DNA from 3 places in the Actinophytocola sp. KF-1 genome. Region 2 is predicted to be linked to each of the others. Evidence: riboswitches for the same ligand, from Rfam matches in the RefSeq annotation. Region 2 holds a riboswitch; each other region holds the start of a gene.
The links. A riboswitch is a leader RNA that binds a small molecule or an ion and turns the genes downstream of it on or off. The one in region 2 is predicted to bind cobalamin.
Positions count from the first base shown of each region.

Region 1: linked by a shared signal. The riboswitch ahead of ACYQ77_RS43100 (putative cobaltochelatase) and the one ahead of ACYQ77_RS06705 (ribonucleoside-diphosphate reductase subunit alpha) in region 2 are both predicted to bind cobalamin.
Region 3: linked by a shared signal. The riboswitch ahead of ACYQ77_RS43120 (CbtB domain-containing protein) and the one ahead of ACYQ77_RS06705 (ribonucleoside-diphosphate reductase subunit alpha) in region 2 are both predicted to bind cobalamin.

Region 1 is NZ_BAAFVK010000024.1:6,959-13,394, forward strand. Features, by position in the region: gene ACYQ77_RS43075 (precorrin-2 C(20)-methyltransferase) at 1-384, shown strand, start outside; gene ACYQ77_RS43080 (cobalt-precorrin-6A reductase) at 356-1,096, opposite strand; gene ACYQ77_RS43085 (cobalt-precorrin-5B (C(1))-methyltransferase) at 1,357-2,427, shown strand; gene cobM (precorrin-4 C(11)-methyltransferase) at 2,351-3,112, opposite strand; gene cbiE (precorrin-6y C5,15-methyltransferase (decarboxylating) subunit CbiE) at 3,109-4,317, opposite strand; cobalamin riboswitch at 4,349-4,478, shown strand; gene ACYQ77_RS43100 (putative cobaltochelatase) at 4,508-6,436, shown strand, end outside.
Region 2 is NZ_BAAFVK010000002.1:193,239-199,674, reverse strand. Features, by position in the region: gene ACYQ77_RS06720 (GH116 family glycosyl hydrolase) at 1-2,324, shown strand, start outside; gene ACYQ77_RS06715 (GTP-binding protein) at 2,333-3,406, shown strand; gene ACYQ77_RS06710 (zinc-binding dehydrogenase) at 3,393-4,358, opposite strand; cobalamin riboswitch at 4,727-4,924, shown strand; gene ACYQ77_RS06705 (ribonucleoside-diphosphate reductase subunit alpha) at 5,022-6,436, shown strand, end outside.
Region 3 is NZ_BAAFVK010000024.1:14,292-20,727, reverse strand. Features, by position in the region: gene ACYQ77_RS43145 (esterase/lipase family protein) at 30-698, shown strand; gene ACYQ77_RS43140 (amidohydrolase family protein) at 768-1,994, shown strand; gene ACYQ77_RS43135 (TIGR04076 family protein) at 1,991-2,308, shown strand; gene ACYQ77_RS43130 (LLM class flavin-dependent oxidoreductase) at 2,305-3,273, shown strand; gene ACYQ77_RS43125 (histidine phosphatase family protein) at 3,776-4,321, opposite strand; cobalamin riboswitch at 4,322-4,468, shown strand; gene ACYQ77_RS43120 (CbtB domain-containing protein) at 4,501-4,713, shown strand; gene ACYQ77_RS43115 (CbtA family protein) at 4,713-5,435, shown strand; gene ACYQ77_RS43110 (cobyrinate a,c-diamide synthase) at 5,327-6,436, opposite strand, start outside.

The DNA.
Region 1 (6,436 bases), on a different contig from region 2:
GCGCCGCTGGGGCACGACTTCTGCACGATCTCACTGTCGGACCGGCTCAAGCCGTGGGACGTGATCGCGGCCAGGCTGGCGGCGGCCGCGGCGGCGGACTTCGTGATCGCGATCTACAACCCGGCGTCCCGCACGCGCAGGGAACAGCTGGTGGCGGCGCGGGACCTGCTGCTCGAGCACCGCGGCGGCGACACCCCGGTGATCGTCGGCCGCGACGTGGGCGGCCCGGCGGAGACCATCGAGATCGTGCGCCTCGCCGCCCTCGACCCATCCACTGTGGACATGCGCTGCCTGCTCATCGTGGGGTCGTCGCAGACCCGTCTCACCGAGCTGCCCGACGGCACGCGACGGGTGTTCACGCCCCGGCACTACCCAGCCAGCTGAGCACCTCGTCGACGGTCGCCACGACGGGCACGTCCGGCAGGGCGGGCCTGCGCACGACCACGACCGGGACGCCCAGCTCGCGGGCCACGGTGAGCTTGGCCGCGGTGTGGTCGCCGCCGGAGTCCTTGGTGACGAGCAGGTCGATGTCGTGGCCGGTCATCAGCGCGCGCTCGCCGTCCACTGTGTACGGTCCGCGGGCGAGGACCAGCACCTTGCGTGCGGGGAGCGGCAGGCCGGGCGGGTCGACGCAACGGATGAGGAACCACCGGTCGGACCGGGCGAACGCGGCGAGGCCCTGGCGGCCGGTGGTGAGGAAGACCCGCGTGCCGAGGCCGGGCAGCATGGCGGCGGCCTCGGGGAGGGAGTCGGCCCAGTGCCAGTCGTCCCCCGGCTGTGGTGTCCAGCCGGGGCGGCGCAGGAGCACGTGCGGGATCCCGGCATAACGGGCGGCTTTGGCGGCGGCGGCACTGATCCGCTCGGCGAACGGGTGGGTGGCGTCGACCAGGTGGGTGACCTGTTCCGCGGCCAGCCAGTCGGCGAGTCCCTGCGGACCGCCGAACCCACCGACGCGAACCTCCCCGGCGGGCAACCGGGGGCGCTCGACCCGCCCGGCGAGGGTGGAGATCACGCGGTGGCCGCGCCGCCCGGCCAGCTCGGCGGCGAGGTCGCGAGCCTCCGAGGTGCCGCCGAGGATGGCAACGCAACGGTTCACCGGCCGGCCCCCGCCCCGCTGAGCCGGACGAAGGCTCCCTTCATCACACCCGGCGGCCCGTCTCCCGTCGGCGTGTCCCGCAGCGGCCGGAATTGTCGGTGCCCGCCGGTAGCATGAAAACCGGGGGTCCCCCTGGCCGATTGAATGGACCGTTCAATCGGCTGCGTCTGGCAGGCCGGGTGTCCTGACAGGCGCGTCGAGGACACCGCAGCCGGGTGGGTGGGGCGGCAGGCGGGCCGAGGGGGTGGCAGGCTGGGCCCGTGAGCACTCCCCTGCGCCGTGGCTGGACCACCGGCGCCTGCGCGACAGCGGCCGCGAAGGCCGCGTGTGCCGCGCTGCTCACCGGTGAGTTCCCCGACCCCGTCCGGATCGTGCTCCCCAAGGGCCACACGCCCTCCTTCGCGCTCTCGCAGACCGACCTCACCGCCGACGCCGCCATGGCCGCCGTGGTCAAGGACGCCGGGGACGATCCCGACGTCACGCACGGCGCCACCATCCGCGTGACCGTCCGGCACGGGCCGCCGGGCAGCGGCGTGACCTTCCGCGCCGGTCCCGGCGTCGGCACGGTCACCAAACCCGGCCTGCCGCTCCCCGTCGGCGAGCCCGCCATCAACCCCGTGCCGCGGCAGCTGATCCGGGCGGCGATCGCCGAGGTGGGCGGCACCGACGTGGTCGTCGAGGTGTCCGTCGACGACGGGGCGGAGCTGGCGCGGCACACCTGGAACCCGCGCCTCGGCATCCTCGGCGGACTGTCCATTTTGGGCACGACCGGGGTGGTGATCCCGTACTCGTGCTCCGCGTGGATCGACAGCATCCGCCGCGGGGTCGACGTCGCCCGCGCGGCCGGGCACCGGCACGTCGCCGCGTGCACCGGCAGCACGTCGGAGAAGGCCGTCGCGGAGCTGTACGGGCTGCCCGAGGACGCCCTGCTCGACATGGGCGACTTCGCGGGCGCCGCCCTGAAGTACCTCCGGCGCCACCCCGTCGACCAGCTCACCATCGCGGGCGGGTTCGCGAAGCTGTCCAAGCTCGCCGACGGGCACCTCGACCTCCACTCGGGACGGTCGCAGGTCAACCTCGACCGCCTCGCCGAACGCGCGGGCCTGCCTCATCTGGCCACCGCCAACACCGCGATGGAGGCGCTGCAGCTCGCGCGGGCCGCCGGGGTGCCGCTCGCCGACCGGGTCGCCGAGGCCGCCCGCCACGAGGCCGGGAAGGTCCTCGCGGGGGCGCCTGTCGAGGTCGAGGTGCTGGTCATCGACCGGTCTGGGCGCCTGGCCGGACGCGCGCCGTCGAGTAGAGGTGCGAGTCCGGGAAGCCCTCCGCCGTGAGCACCTCGCCCACGATGATCACCGCGGTCCGCCGCACGCCCGCCTCGTGGACCTGCGCCGCGATGGTCGCGAGCGTGCCGCGCAGCACCACCTCCTCCGGCCGCGACGCGTACGCCACCACGGCGACCGGGCAGTCCGGCCCGTAGTTCGGCAGCAGCTCCTCGACGACCTGGTCGATCCGCTGCACGGCCAGGTGCAGCACCATCGTCGACCGCGACCGGCCCAGCGACGCGAGGTCCTCCCCGGGCGGCATCGCGGTGGCACGCGCCGAGATCCGCGTCAGCACCACCGTCTGGCCCACCCCGGGCACGGTCAGCTCCCGGCCGAGCGTCGCCGCCGCGGCCGCGAACGCGGGCACGCCGGGCACGATCTCGTACGGCACACCCTCGGCGTCCAGCCTGCGTGCCTGCTCGGCGACCGCGCTGAACACCGACGGGTCGCCGGAGTGCAGCCGCACCACGTCGTTGCCGCGCCGGTGTTCCGCCACCAGCTCCGCGACGATCCGGTCCAGCGTCAGGTCCGCGGTGTCCACGAGCCGCGCGCCGGGCGGGCAGTCGGCCAGCACCGACGGCGGCACGAGGCTGCCCGCGTACAGGCACACCGGCGTCGTCGCGATCAGCCGCTGCGCCCGCACCGTGATCAGGTCCGCCGCGCCCGGTCCCGCCCCGACGAAGTGCACCGTCATGTGCCCGTCCCCTCTCTCGTCACCTGCCACTGCGTCACCGGCATCATGGGCTTCCAGCCGGTGAACCCGCCCACCAGTGCGGCGCGGCTCACCTCGATCCGGGTCAGCGTGCCACCGACCGCGGCCCGCCACCGCGTCAGCACAGCCTCCGACTCGAGCGTCACCGCGTTCGCCACGAGCCTGCCGCCCGTGCGCAGCGCCGCCCAGCACGCCTCGACCACGCCGTCGCCGGTCAGCCCGCCGCCGACGAACACCGCGTCCGGCCGCGGCAGGTCCGCGAGCGCGGCCGGTGCCCGGCCCTCGACGACGCGCAGGCCCGGCACGCCGAGCAGGCCCGCGTTGCGGCGGATCCCGTCGGCGCGGTCCGCCCGTGACTCCACGGCCACCGCCGCGCAGGACGGGTGCGTGCGCATCCACTCGATCGCGACGCTGCCCGCGCCCGCGCCCACGTCCCACAGCACCTCGCCGGGCAGCGGCGCGAGCGCGGCGAGGGTGATCGCCCGGACCTCGCGCTTGGTGAGCTGCCCGTCGTGGTCGTACGCGTCGTCGGGCAGGCCGGGCGTGCGGCCGAGCGGGACGACACCGGGGGTGGCGCGGCAGTCGAGCGCGATCACGTTCAGCGGGCCCGCGGTCGCCGACCAGGTCGCGGCGGTGCCGTCCTGCCTGCGTTCGCCGGGGCCGCCGAGATCGTCGAGCACGGTCATCGCGGTCGGCCCGAACCCGCGGTCGGTCAGCAGCGCGGCCACCTGTCCCGGCGTGTCCGCACCGGCCGACAGCACGAGCACCCGCCGGTGCGGCACCACGAGCAACGACGTCACCGGCCGCCCGACGAGGCTCACGACGTCGACGTCCTCGACCGGCCAGCCCAGCCGCGCGCACGCGAGCGACACCGACGACGGGTGCGGCACCACCCGCACCCGGTCCGCGCCGAGCAGCCGCACCAGCGTGCCGCCGATGCCGTGGCACATCGGGTCCCCGCTCGCCAGCACGCACACGCGCCGCCCGGCGTGCTCGGCGAGCATTGGTTCGACGGCGGGCAGCAGCGGCGACGGCCACGTGACACGCGTCGCACCGCCGTCCGGCAGCAGCGCGAGCTGGCGCGCGCTGCCGATGACGACCTCGGCTCCGGCCACGGCGTTCCTGGCCTGCTCGGCGAGCCCGGCCCAGCCGTCCGCACCGATGCCGACCACGGTGATGGGTTCCACGACCGGGCACCGTAATCGACTTTCGGCGCGGTGTCTGACACGATGCGAGGGAACCAACAGCGAGGTGTGCGAGGAAACCAGCGCGAATCTGGTGCGGTCCCGCCACTGTGAGCCGGAGAAAACCGGTGAGCCAGACACTCGGCCCCCGCTGCAGACCGATCTCGGGCGCGGACCCGGGGAAGGATCGCGCATGACCGCGGGCTACCCGTTCTCGGCCGTCGTCGGCCACGACGACCTGCGCCTCGCCCTCCTGCTCAACGCCGTCCACCCCGCCATCGGCGGGGTTCTCGTGCGTGGTGAGAAGGGCACCGCGAAGTCGACCGTCGTGCGTGGACTCGCCGCGTTGCTGCCCGCCGTCACGGTGGTCGACGGCTGCCGGTTCAGCTGCGATCCCGCCGCCCCCGACCCCGCCTGCCCGGACGCACCGCACGACGGTGCCGCCACGACGAGGCCCGCGCGGCTCGTCGAGCTGCCGGTGGGCGCCACCGAGGACCGGCTCGTCGGGTCGCTCGACCTGGAACGCGCGCTGACCGCCGGGGTGCGCGCCTACCAGCCCGGTCTGCTCAGCGCGGCGCACCGCGGCGTGCTGTACGTCGACGAGGTCAACCTGCTGCACGACCACCTGGTGGACCTGCTCCTCGACGCTGCGGCGATGGGCCGGGCGCACGTCGAACGCGACGGGGTGTCGGTGTCGCACGCGGCGTCGTTCCTGTTGGTGGGCACCATGAATCCCGAGGAGGGCGAGCTGCGGCCGCAGCTGCTCGACCGGTTCGGCCTCACCGTCGAGGTGGCGGCGGCGCGGGACGTGGAGGTGCGCACCGAGGTCGTCCGGCGGCGGCTCGCGTTCGAGGCCGACCCGGCCGGTTTCGCCGCGCGGTGGGCGCCCGAGGACACCGCGCTGGCACAGCGGATCGCCACCGCGCGCGCGGCACTGCCGTCGGTGCGGCTGCCGGACGCCGAGGTCCGCCGGATCGCCGCGCTGTGCGCGTCGTTCGACGTGGACGGCATGCGTGCCGATCTCGTGGTGGCCCGCACGTCGGTCGCGCACGCGGCGTGGCGCGGCGCCGAGGAGGTCACGGCGGCCGACGTCGAGGCCGCCGCGCGGCTGGCGCTGCCGCACCGCAGGCGCCGCGACCCGTTCGACGAGCCGGGCATCGACGAGGAGCAGCTCCAGCAAGCCTTGCGCGACGCCGATCCCGGTCCGCCGCCACCGGACGACGACCCCGGCGGTGGCCCCGGTTCCGGCGGCGCGCCCCTCAAGTCCGACGTGGACACCGCGGACGGTCCGCCCGCCGGGAACGGCGGTGCCGCGCCACAACCGGCAGGGGTGCCGGATCCGGCGTTCCGTGCGCGGCTCCTGTCCGTCGACGGCGTCGGCGAGGGCGCGCCGGGCCGGCGGTCCCGCGCCCGCTCGGGGTTCGGCCGCACGCTCCGCGCCGCGCAGGGCCGGGGTCATGGCCTGCACCTCGCAGGCACGCTCGCCGCCGCCGCGCCGCACCAGCTCGCGCGCGGCAGGAGCGGGCCGGGCATCGTGCTGCGGCGCGACGACGTGCGCCGTGACGTGCGGGAAGGCAAGGAGAGCAACCTCGTGCTGTTCGCCGTGGACGCGTCCGGGTCGATGGCGGCGCGAAAGCGGATGTCGGCGGTCACGGGCGCGGTGCTCTCGCTGCTGCTCGACGCCTACCAGCGCCGCGACAAGGTCGGTCTCGTCACCTTCCGCGGCGACTCGGCGGACCTCGTGCTGCCGCCGACGTCGTCGGTCGAGGCGGCCGTGGCACGACTGCGCCGCCTGTCCACCGGCGGCCGCACGCCGCTCGCGACCGGGTTGCTCCGCGCACACCGGACCCTGGCCACGGAACGGTTGCGGGATCCGCGACGACGGCCGCTGCTCGTGGTCGTCACCGACGGCCGGGCCACCGTGCCGCTGCGTGCCGACCCGGTGGCGGACGCCCTGCGCGCCGCCGGTTTGCTGGCGGCGGACGGGGTCGCGAGCGTGGTCGTCGACTGCGAACGCGGCCCGGTGCGGCTCGGCATCCCCGCGCGGCTCGCGGTGGCGTTGCGGGGCACGCACGTGCGGCTCGACGAGCTGTCCGCCGGCCACGTCACCGGCGTGGTGCGT
Region 2 (6,436 bases):
CGTGGGCACACGTCAACTGCGACGCGATCGTGTTCACCGACCGCCCGGACGTCGTCTTCGAGACCTGGGACTCCTTCGACGGCTGGACCGTCGACGGCGACGCGTTCGGCGCGGGCCCGGTCACGCCCGCCGAGTGCCCGCCGGACTTCCGCCGCCCATTCGGCGAGATCAACGACCTGAACGCGGTCGACGGCCGGTTCGCGACCTCGTTCAACTTCCGCGCGCCCGGCGATCCCGACGCCTACCAGGGCCGCCTCACCAGCCAACCGTTCCAGGTGGACAGACGGTACGTGACGGCCTGGATCGGCGGCGGCGGGCACGCCGGCCGGACGTGCGTGAACGTCGTGGTGGACGGCGAAACCGTCGCGAGCCTCACCGGTCACGAGATCGAACCGCTGACCGCCATGTCGGTCGACGTCAGCCGCTGGCACGGGAGGACCGCGCACCTCGAGGTCGTCGACTCGATCGCCGCGGGCTGGGGGCACGTCAACGTCGGCAGGATCGTGTTCAGCGACCGGCCGGTCCGCTCGGTCCCGATCGAGCGGCTCCCCGAGTTCGGCACGTTCGCCATCGCCGCCACCGGCTCCCGCGTGGCCACCGACGACGGCGCCTCGGCGACCGTCACCGTGCCGCTGACCGTCCGGCCGGGACAGTCGCGGTCGGCGCAGTTCGTGCTGGCGTGGCACTTCCCCACCCCGCAGCCCACGGCGTTCGGCTGGTTGCGCGACGGTCCCCGGCTGCGCCACCACTACGCCACGCGGTTCCGCGACGCCCGCGCGGTCGCCGAGTACACGCTGGCGAACCTGCCCCGGCTGGGCGCGCAGACGCGCGAGTGGGTGCGCACGTGGTACGCGGACTCCTCGCTGCCGCACTGGTTCCTGGAACGCACGCTCGCCCCGGCGTCCACGTTGGCCACCGGCACGTGCTTCCGCTTCGACAACGGACGCTTCTACGCGTGGGAGGGCATCTACTGCTGCGCGGGCACCTGCGGGCACGTGTGGAACTACGCGCAGACGGTCGCCCGTCTGTTCCCGGACCTCGAACGCGACACCCGCGAGCGCGTCGACCTCGGCATCGCGCTGCGCCCCAACGGCGAGATCGGCAACCGCGGCGAGGCGGGTGAGGGCTGGTTCGCCGACGGCCAGTGCGGCACCATCCTGCGCGTCTACCGCGAGCACCAGATGTCGCCGGACACCGCGTTCCTGCGCCGCGTGTGGCCGTCGGTCCAGAAGGCGCTCGAGTGGGTGATCACGCAGGACGGCGACGCCGACGGGATCCTCGAGGGCGGCCAGTGGAACACGCTCGACGCCCAGTGGTGGGGCGAGATCCCCTGGATCAGCGGCCTGTACGTCGCGGCACTGCACGCGGGGGCCGCCATGGCGCAGGAGATGGGCGACCCCGAGTCCGCGGCGCGGTACACGCGGCTCGCCCAGCGCGGCTCCTCCTACCTGGAGAGCGCGCTCTGGAGCGACGACTACGGGTACTTCTTCCAGCGCGTCGACCCCGCGCACCCGACCGCGCCGAACTCCAACCGCGGCTGCCACATCGACCAGCTCTACGCGCAGACCTACGCCGACCAGCTCGGCCTGCCCCGCGTGTTCCCGGCAGACAAGACGCGGACCGCGTTGGAGAGCGTGTTCCGGAACAACTTCGTGCCGGACGCGGCGTCGTACCGGCCGCCGGGCATCCCGGCGCCACGCGTGTACGCGATGCCCGGCGAGGCGGGCACGCTGATGTGCACGTGGCCGCACGGCGGGTCGACCGAAGCGGGGGGCGGCGGGGTCGTCGGCTACTTCAACGAGGTGTGGACCGGGCAGGAATACCAGTTCGCGGCCGGCCTGGTGGACGCGGGCATGGTGGCCGAGGGCCTCGCCGTGACACGTGCCGTCCACGACCGGCACCACGCCGCGAAACGCAACCCGTACAACGAGATCGAGTGCAGCGACCACTACGCGCGGGCGATGATGAGCCACGGCGTGTACCTCGCGGTCTGCGGCTACGAGTACCACGGCCCGCGCGGCCACCTCGGCTTCGCGCCGAAGATCACGCCTGCGGACTTCCGCGCGGCGTTCACCGCGGCCGAGGGCTGGGGCCTGTACCGCCAGCAACGCCGTGGCGCCAGGCAGACGTGCGCGGTCGAGGTGCGGTACGGCACGGTGCGCCTGTCGACCCTGGCGTTCGAGGTCACGGGCCGGGTCCGCGTGGTGACCGTGCAGGGCGAGCGCACTCCCTTCCAGCAGACCGGTGCGCGGGTGCTGGTCACGCTGCCGAAGGCGAAGACCGTGCGAGCAGGCACCACCCTGACCGTCGACCTCGTGGGGTAATCGATTACATGGCCATCTTCGTACCGGTGAGCGGCTTCCTGGGCGCCGGGAAGACCACCACTCTCCTCGCGGCGGCCCGGGAACTGCGTGCCCGCGGCCACCGCCCCGCGATCGTCACCAACGACCAGGGCCGCGACCTCGTGGACACGCGGCTGGCGCGGACCGTGACGGACGCGGTCGGCGAGGTGCTCGACGGGTGTTTCTGCTGTCGTTTCACCGATCTGGCCGAGGTGACGACGACGCTCGTCGCGGGCGGCGCGGACGTCGTGCTGGCGGAGGCGGTGGGCAGCTGCACCGACCTGCGCGCGACCGTGGTGCGCCCGCTGCGCGCCTACCACGGCGACACACTGCGGGTGGCGCCGTTGACGACGATCGTGGATCCCGTGCGGTACCGGGCTTTCGCGCGGGCGTGGACCGCGGGCCTCGACGACGACACGGCATACCTGTACGCCCACCAGCTGGCGGAGGCCGACGTCCTGGCGCTGAACAAGGTGGACCTGCTGGGCGTCGGCGTCCCGGCGCTGGTGTCGGACCTGCGGCGCCGCAACCCGTCGGCGGAGGTGGTCCCGTACTCGGCACGCTCGGGCTCGGTCGCCGCTCTCCTGGACCGGTGGCTGGCAGGCGACGTCGAGGACCGACCGGACGAGGCGCTGGACTACGACCGGTACGCGGCCGCCGAGGCGGCGCTGGCGTGGCTGAACCACGAGGTCGTGGTGACCGGCCCGTTCGACCCGGGACGGTGGGCGCGGGTGGCGCTCGCGTCGCTGTCGCGCGCGGCGGCGGACACGTTGGTGGGGCACGTGAAGGTGAGCGTCGAGGCCGAGGAGGGCATGGCGAAGGGCAGCGTGACGTCCGGCGGCACGGCGCCGACGCTCGACGTGCCGGGCCCGCCGACGGCGGCGACCGCGCGGGCGGTGTTCAACCTGCGGGTGGCGTGGCCGCCCACGACGCTGGACGAGGCGTGCACGGCGGCGATCCGGGCGGCGGACGCGGCGTGCGGCACGACGAGCACGGCGGTCACCGCACCGGCGTCGTTCCAGCCGTCGTACCCGAAGCCGGTGCACCGGCTCACGCGACGGTGACCACCTGCTTGCCGTAGACGCGGTTGTGCTCCATGTCGTCGTGGGCCGCGCGGATGTCGTCCATGGCGTAGACGGTGGGCTCGCCGAGCGAGAGCCGGCCCGCGGCGATGTCGTCCAGCGCCTCCTGGAGCACGTCCGCGGGCAGGTCGCCGGCCTCCCCGCCGTACCCGGTCAGCCGCACCCCCTTCGGCAAGTACCCGATCGGGTAGAACTCCGGCACGATCCATTCGTTCGAGAGCATCCCGGTGAAGCACACGGTGCCCTGCACACGCACGGCGGCGAGCGTGTCCGGCAGTGTGGGCGTCCCGACCAGCTCGATCGCGCCGTCCACACCCGACGGGTACAGCGCGCGCACCTGGGCGGCCACGTTCCCGTCGTCGACGAGGGGGTGCGCCACCCCGACCGCGGACAGCGCGTCCAGCCGCGACGCGCTGCGGGTCGTCGACAGGACGGTCGCGCCCATGCGGGCCGCGAGCGCGGCGGCGGCGAGCCCGACGGAGGACGTGCCACCGCGGATCAGCACGGTGTCCCCGGCGGCCAGCCCGACGCCGATGGTGAGCGATCCGTACGCGGTCTGCAGCGTCTCGGGCACCGCGCCGAGCACGGACCAGGGCAGGTCGGAGGTGAACGGGATGACCTGCCCACGCGGGACGACGGTGTACTCGGCGTAGCCACCGTCGTAGGTGCGGCCCATGTTGCCCATCATCGTGGCGACCTGCTGCCCCAGCGGCAGGTCGCACGGCGAGTCGATCTCCCCGACACACTCGATGCCGAGCACGCGGGGGAACGTGACACCGTGCGCGAGCCCGAGCCGGGTGTGCAGTTCGGACCGGTTCAGCCCGAACGCCCGCACGCGGATCCGCACCCACCCGTCGGTCGGCTCGGGGATCGGGAGGTCCTGAATGGACAGGTTGGTCACGGGCCCCGGCTCACTCAACACGACCGCACGCACGACGCGAATGTACGCGCCTGCGATCCGTTCGTGCCGTTCCCCGTCTCGACCAAGGGCGTGGTGATCCACGCCCAGGCATCCCCTACCCGAACCCGGGGCCACCCCGACGCCGATTCCACCGGCAGGCACCGACAACACGCCGCTGACGATCGTGCCTGTGGGCAACTCACTTGCCCCGCCCACCCAGGACAGCGCGTACGCAAGCCCCACCCGATCCCGGGGGCCACCCGCCTTGCCAGTCTACCAGGGGGCACCGACAGGGCCCGGGTTGTCGATCTTCCCTGTGGACAACCGGGTGAGCTGTGGACAACCTCGTCACGCGACACGCCGACACAACATATGGGTGCTGTTTTCGATCAAGGCCCTATGTATAGTGATCGCGAGCTGGTTCGGCCACCGCGCCACGGTGGTCGTCGCAAGAGGGAACCCGGTGGGAGTCCGGGACTGCCCCGCAGCGGTGAACGGGAACGAACGCCGTCACGAAGCACTGGACGCGAGTCCGGGAAGCGACGGTCAGTAGGCGTCTGCCCGTGAGTCCGAAGACCTGCCCGCTCCCCCGGCCGCGCCCGTGGCCGGGTGCAGTCCGCGTGCCCCGAGGGAGGGCGTGCGGGACAACCCCACCGGTCGGGGTTCTCTCGCGCGCCCGCAAAGCGAGGAGAACACTTGACCGCCATCCAGGACACCATGCGCGTCCGGAAACGCAGTGGGGAAACCGAACCGGTCGACGTCGGCAAGATCGTCCGCGCGGTCGCGCGCTGTGCCACCGGACTCCCGGCGGTGGAGCCGCAGCGCGTCGCCACGAAGACGATCAACGGGCTCTACGACGGCGCCACCACGGAAGAACTCGACCGGCTGTCCATCCAGACCGCCGCCGAGCTGGTCGCCGAGGAGCCCGAGTACTCCAAGCTCGCGGCGCGCCTGCTCGCCACGTACGTCGACAAGGAGGTCCGCGGCCACGGCATCCACTCGTTCAGCCAGTCGATCAGCACCGCCCACTCCCTCGGCCTGATCGGCGACGACACCGCCACGTTCGTCGCCACGCACGCGCGCAAGCTCGACGACGCCATCGACCACGACGCCGACCGGCGGTTCGAGTACTTCGGCCTGCGCACCGTCCACGACCGCTACCTGCTCCGCCACCCCAACAGCCGCACGGTGCTCGAACGCCCGCAGTACTGGCTCCTCCGCGTCGCGTGTGGACTGTCGCACACACCCGCCGAGGCGATCCGCTTCTACCGGCTCATGTCGAGCCTGGCCTACCTCCCCGGCTCGCCGACGCTGTTCAACTCCGGCACCCGGCACACGCAGATGTCGTCCTGCTACCTGCTGGACTCGCCGCGCGACGAACTCGAGTCGATCTACGAGCGGTACGCCCAGGTCGCACGGCTGTCGAAGTTCGCGGGCGGCATCGGCATCCAGTGGTCACGCGTCCGCTCGCGCGGCGCGCTGATCCGCGGCACCAACGGCCACTCCAACGGCATCGTCCCCTGGCTGCGCACGCTCGACGCGTCGGTCGCCGCGGTCAACCAGGGCGGGCGGCGCAAGGGCGCGGCCTGCGTCTACCTCGAGACCTGGCACCCGGACATCGAGGAGTTCCTCGAGCTGCGCGACAACACGGGCGAGGACGCGCGCCGCACGCACAACCTCAACATCGCCAACTGGATCCCGGACGAGTTCATGCGCCGGGTCGAGGCCGACGCCGACTGGTCGCTGTTCGACCCGGACGAACTGCCGGAGCTGCCCGACCTGTGGGGCGAGGCCTTCGACGAGGCGTACCGCGCCGCGGAGCAGGCGGGCCGGGCCGTGCGCACGGTCAAGGCGCGTGACCTGTACGCGAAGATGATGCGCACGCTGGCCCAGACCGGCAACGGCTGGATGACCTTCAAGGACACCGCGAACCGCACCTGCAACCAGACGGCGGAAGCGGGCAACGTCGTGCACCTGTCCAACCTGTGCACGGAGATCCTCGAGGTCACCTCCGACGACGAGACCGCCGTCTGCAACCTGGGTTCGGTCAACCTCGGCGCGCACGTGGCGGGCGGCGAGGTCGACTGGGCGCGGCTGCGGGAGACCGTGCG
Region 3 (6,436 bases), on a different contig from region 2:
CCACCTCCCACCCCTGCTTGGAGGGCTTCATGCGCAGGATCATCGGTGCCGTGCTCGCCTTCGTCGTCGCGTTCTCGGTGTTCTCGCCGACGCCGACGGCGAACGCGGCCACCACCACACCCGTGGTGTTCGTGCACGGGTACACGGGCAGCGCGTCCAACTGGGTCACCGCCATGTCGGTGTTCCGCGCGGCGGGCTGGTCGAGCAGCAACCTGTTCGCCTACGAGTACAACTCCTACGGCGACAACGTCACCAACGCCCGCGGCCTGGCGAGCTACGTCAACCAGGTCAAGACGCGCACCGGTGCCAGCAAGGTCGCCATCGTCAACCACTCGATGGGCGGTCTGGTCAGCCAGTACTACCTGAAGGTGCTGGGCGGCAACGCCAACGTCAGCCACCTCGCGTCGATCGCCGGTGCCAACCACGGCACCACCGCGGCCGGGGCGTGCCTGGTGTTCATCACGTGCCAGCAGATGTACCCGGGTTCGGCGTTCATCGCCCAGATCTCGTCGGGTGACGAGACGCCGGGCGCCACGCGCTACGCCACGTGGTACTCCCCGTGTGACGGCGTCATCCTGCCGTACACCAGCACGCGGCTCGACGGGGCGACCAACAACCTGGTGGCCTGCACGACGCACATCGGCTTCCTGACCGACACGTCGGTCCTGGCGTCGATCGCGAACTACGTGCGCAGCTGACCCACTCGTGGTGCCGTCCCCTCGCGCCGGGGGGACGGCACCACGGTGTCCCGGCCTAGGATGGCCGCTGTGGACCTGGTTCTCGTCAACTGCGCGCTGTTCGACGGCCGGGGTGACGACGTCCGGCACGACACCGGGATCTGGGTGGGCGGGGACGGCGCCATCCGCGCGGTCGGTGGCTCCGACGACGTGCGCGCCGAGGCGCCGCGCGGCACCCGCGTCGTCGACCTCGACGGGGACCACGTCATGGCCGGGCTCACCAACATGCATGTCCACTTCGGACTCGCCCTGCCCGGTCCGCTCGCCGACACCGTCCACCGCGCGAACCCGGCCGAGCTGGTGCTGCTGATGGCCGACTCCGCGCGCCGCACCCTGCGGGCCGGGGTCACCACCGTGCGGCTGGTGGGGGAGCGCGGCTACGCGGACTTCGCGCTGCGCAAGGCGATCGACGCCGGTGCCGTCGACGGGCCCCGGATCTTCACCGCCGGGCACGCCCTGTGCTGCACCGGCGGGCACGGGTGGGACGCCGACGGCCTGGAGGCCGACGGCGCCGACGGGTTCCGCCGCGCCACGCGCGAGCAGCTGCGGGCGGGCGCGGACCTGATCAAGGTCTGCGTGTCCGGGGGCATCGCGGGCGAGCACGAGCACCTCGACACCCCGCAGCTCGACGACGACGAGATGGCCGCCGTCCTGCGCGTCGCGCACGACTGGGGCCGCAAGGTCACCGCGCACGCCGGGCCCGCCGACGTCGTCGCGCGGGCGGTCGAGCTGGGCCTGGACTGCGTGGAGCACGGCTACCAGCTCACCGGACAGGTGACGGAGCTGATGGCGGCGCGGCGGGTCTGGTACGTGCCGACCATCGTGGTCAGCCGGTGCGCGGAGTTCTTCGTCGCCAACGGCGTGCCAACGTGGATGATCGACCGCGCGTTGAGCGCGGGCCCCGCGCACTGGGACAGCCTCCGGCACGCGCTCGCGAGCGGGGTGGACATCGCGATGGGCAGCGACATGCCGCCGCACGCGCCGTTCGACGACACCACGGCGACCGTGCGGGAGCTGGAGTTCATGGTCGAGGCGGGGATGCCGGTCCTGGACGCCCTGCGGTCCGCGACGATCCGGCCCGCCGGGTGGCTCGGTGTGGACGGTCGCACCGGGACGGTCGAACCGGGCAAGCGGGCCGACCTGATCGCCATGCGCGACGACCCGACCAGGAGCGTCTCGGCGCTGCGGACGCTGCGGTTCGTGATGAAGGACGGCGTCGTGTACCGGGACGACCTCGGCAGGGCGGTGGGCCGGTGAGCGGGGAGATGGAGCTGTACGACCTGCGCGTCGTCGTCGACCGGATCGAGGGGCGGTCGGTGTGCGGGCTGCGGCCGGGTGACTTCTTCGAGGTGCGCGAGTCGAGCCACGTGACGATTCCCGATGGGCGGCACTTCTGCCTGTACGCCATGGCCGCCGTGCTGCCGCTGCTGCCCGCCAAGCAGCGGGCGCTCGCCGCCGGTGACTGGCTGGCGGCCGACAGCGAGGTCGCCTGCCCCGACCCGGAGGAGCGGCTGATCATGCGCATCGAGCGCACCGGCGTGTCCCGGATGTCCACACAGGACCTGACGTGACACGCGCGGTCAGCCTGGCGTTCCAGACCGACAAGACCGAGGCCGAGTACGCGGCGCTGGCCGTCGCGGCCGAGTCGTTCGGGTTCGACGGGGTGTCGGTGTTCAACGACCTGGGGTACCAGCCGTCGCTGTGCCCGCTGCTCGTGATGGCCACGCACACCAGCAGGGTCCGGCTCGGCGCCGCGTGCCTCAACCCGTACCTCACCCATCCCGTCGAGATCGCGGGCCAGGTCGCGGCCCTCGACCTGGTGTCCCGGGGCCGTGCCTACCTCGGGCTCACGCGCGGTTCGTGGCTCGACCGCGCGGGCGTCACCGCCGACCGTCCACTGCGGACGCTGCGGGAGGCGGTCGCCGTGGTCGGCGCGGTGCTGCGCGGCGAGGCCTACGAGGGTGCGGTGTTCCGGGTCGCGCCGGGGTTCGCGCGGTACCCGGTCCACCGGGAGCGGGTGGACGTGCTCATCGGCACGTGGGGACCGCGTGGCGCCGAGGTGGCCGCCGGGTGCGCGGACGAGGTGAAGCTGGGCGGCTGCGCCAACCCGGACATGGTGGCGTTGATGCGGTCGTGGCTCGGCGAGGCGGAGGTCGGCGTGGTCGCCGGCGCCGTGACGGTGGTGGACGAGGACCGTGCCGTCGCGAGAGCGCGGGCACGGGCGGAGGTCGCCATGTACGTGGACGTGGTCGCCGCGCTGGACCGCACGGTGGCGGTGGATCCGGAACTGGCGGCGCGGCTGCGGGAACTGGTCGCCGCAGGCGCGCACGAGGACGCGGGCCGGCTCATCCCCGATGAGTTGCTCGACCGGTTCTGCTTCGCCGGCACGCCGGACGACGTGGCCGAGCACGCGCAGACGTTGTTCGCGGCAGGCGCGACCCGGGTCGAGTTCGGCACCCCGCACGGCACCACCGACCGCCACGGCGTGGACCTGCTGGGCCGGGCCGTGTTACCGCGCTTGCGCGAGGCGGGCTGACCGGCGCAGCTCCTCGGCGAGACGCCGGGTGGTGATCTGAGCTTGCGTCGAATGGTCGGGCGTGGTTGATGCGGTCCGCTTCCACCGGATGGATCTTTCGCTTCCCGCGGCGCGGCACCACGCGTCCGGATAAGCCCGAGCCGGTGCTGGTCGAGCGCGGGTCCTCGGCGAGGAGCCTTGTTCCGGACGCTTTCCGCGGGCGGGCGCTACCGACCGCTACGGCGTCGGCCTGCTGGGTCGGGCCGTGTTACCGCGCTTGCGCGGGGCGGGTTGACCGTCGGAGGTGGCGCAGCTCCTCGGCGAGACTCCCGGGTGGTGATCAGCGCGCGGGTACCTGGTCGCATGCGCCGAATGGTCGGGTGCGTGGTTGATGCGGTCCGCTGCCACCCGGATCGGCCGCGCCATGGCCCTCGGCTGCGCCGTTCCCGACGGGTGACCGGCCATCGGAGCGTCCGCGAGGTGCGTGCTCGACGAGCACCGTTCCCGCGCTCGCGCCGGTCCCTCACCCGTTGACGGGCAACCGGAGTGTCCACGACGTGGGGCGGCCCGACAGCACCGTCCGCGACAACGGGGGCACGTCGATCCGCCAGAAGGACCCCGGCGTGCCCAGCACCGCGTGCACGACGGCCGCCTTCACGATGGCCGGGGTGACGATCGCGGCCACGCGGTGGTGGTCGAGGGGCAACGCGTCCAGCCACGCGGCGATGCGGTCGAGGAAGTCCCGAATGGACTCACCGCCGTGGGGTGCGGCGTCGGGATCGGTCAGCCACGCGTGTACCGCGGCCGGGTCGTCGGCGGCCACCTCGTCGAGGGTGCGGCCGCGCCAGTCGCCGTGGGCCAGGTCGCGCAGTCCGTTGTCCGGCACCGGGTCCAGGCCCAGCGCGGCCGCGGTCTGGCGGCACCGGAGCTCGGGCGTGCAGAACGTCACGTCGGCGCGCAGCGGGTCGAGGACCACGTCCGGCTCCGCCAGTGGCTCGTCGGCGGGGAACGCGGCACGGCGTGTCGCCGACGTGGCGCCGTGGCAGACCAGGACGAGACGCATCGTCATCGTTCTCCTGTTGACAAGGGACGACCGGGCTGAATACGTTGCGAGGGACCTGATGGTACGAGGAAGCCGGTGAGAACCCGGCACGGTCGCGCCGCTGTATGTGTCCCCCGGGCCACGAGTCAGACCCTCCGCCGTCGAAACGCTCCACTGACCGGGCCGCACGAGCCCGAGGAGGCGACATGACGCAGGCCGCGCACGCGCCCGTCCCCCTTCAGATCCCCGTCATCCCGGTCCGGCAGATCCTGCCGTGGGCGGTGTTCGCGGGACTGCTGTTCGTCATCGTGATGTACTTCGTCAGCACGGAACAGGGTGCCCTGTCCGTGTTCGACGGCACCTACCTGCACGAACTCGTGCACGACGGTCGCCACCTGCTCGGCTTCCCGTGCCACTGATGCGCTCCCTGCTGGTCTGGGGCCTCCTCGCCGGGCTGATCGGCGGGGTGTTCGCGTTCGGATTCGCCGCCGTGGCCGGGGAACCGCCGGTCGAGGTCGCCATCTCGATCGAGGAATCCGGCGAGCACAGCCACGACCACGGCGCCGCCGAGGTCAGCCGGGACGTGCAGAGCACCGTCGGGCTCGCCATCGCCACCTGTGCGTTCGGCGCCGCGCTCGGCGGGCTGTTCTCGCTCGCGTTCGCCTTCGCCCACGGGCGGATCGGCACGGCGACACCGCGCGCGACCGCGTTCGCGTTGACCGCCATCGGTTTCGTGGCTGTCGCGTTCGTGCCGTTCCTCGTCTACCCGCCCAACCCGCCCGCGGTCGGGCGCGCCGAGACGATCGGCGACCGCACCGCCGCGTACTTCGCGATGATGACGTTGTCGCTGGCGCTCGCGGTGGTCGCGGTCCGCGCCGCCGCCCGTTCCTGGTGGCTCGCACGGGTCGGCGCCTGCGCGGGATACGTCGTCGCGGTGGCCGTCGTCGCCGCGTTGCTGCCGCGGTTCGACGAGCTCCCCGCCGGCTTCCCGGCGCGGACGCTGTGGGACTTCCGCGTCGCCTCGCTCGGCACTCAGGCCGTGTTGTGGGTGGGGCTCGGCGTCGCGTTCGCGGTGCTGCTGGAGCGCATGGCGCAGCGCGCAACGAAACGGGCGACGGAGGTCGGGCTCGCCGCCGGGTGAGTGTGCACATAGGACGCGTGGAGGCGCGGACCCGCGAACCCGTCCGCGCCGCCACGCCACCGCCACGCAGGCTGGTCGCCGTGGGCCGGGGTGACGGTGGTGCGGTGGAACTCGTGCCCCGTGAGCCGTGTACCGGCCGGGTGCAGCACGGAGTCGTGCGGTGCCACCACGTCCCGGTAGCCCAGGGTGAGGCGGCTCGTCATCGTCGCGTCCGCCGGCAGCACCCCGCACATCGGGTGACCGTCGAGCGACCGCGTGAGGTACAGCATGCCCGCGCATTCGGCGTGCACGGGCAGAGCCGCGGCCGCCACCGCCTGCCGCAACGCCCTGTTGGCGGACAGTTCCGCCGCGTACTGCTCGGGAAAACCACCCGGCAGCACGAGACCCGCGGTGCCGTCGGGCAGGTCCGCGTCCCGCAACGGGTCGACGACCGCGACCTCCGCGCCCGCGATGCGCAGCAGCTCGACGTGCTCCGCGTAGCCGAACGTGAACGCGGGTCCGCCCGCCACCGCGACGACCGGCCTGCCCGGCACCGGTTCGATGTCCGGTTCCCACGGCGGGAACCCGGCACCCGACTGTGCCAAGTGGACGATCGAGGACAGGTCCACCCCGCAGGCCACCAGGTCGGCGATCGCGTCGACGGCACGCACCGCGGCCGGGCCGTGTTCCGCGGCGGTGACCAGGCCGAGGTGGCGGGACGGCACGTCGACCGCCGCGTTCCTGCGCAGCACACCGAGCACGGCGAGCCCGACGTCCTCGCACGCGTCACGCAGCACCGCCTCGTGCCGGTCGGACCCGACCTGGTTGAGGACCACCCCGGCGAGCCGCACCCCGGGCCGCCACGTGCGGAACCCGTGCAGCAGCGCGGCGATGCTCGAGCTGTGCCCGCGCGTGTCGACGACCAGCACCACCGGCGCGCCGAGCAGCTCCGCCACGTGGGCCGTGGAGCCGAAGCCGTCCGCGCCCACCTTCCCGTCGAACAACCCCATCACGCCCTCGAC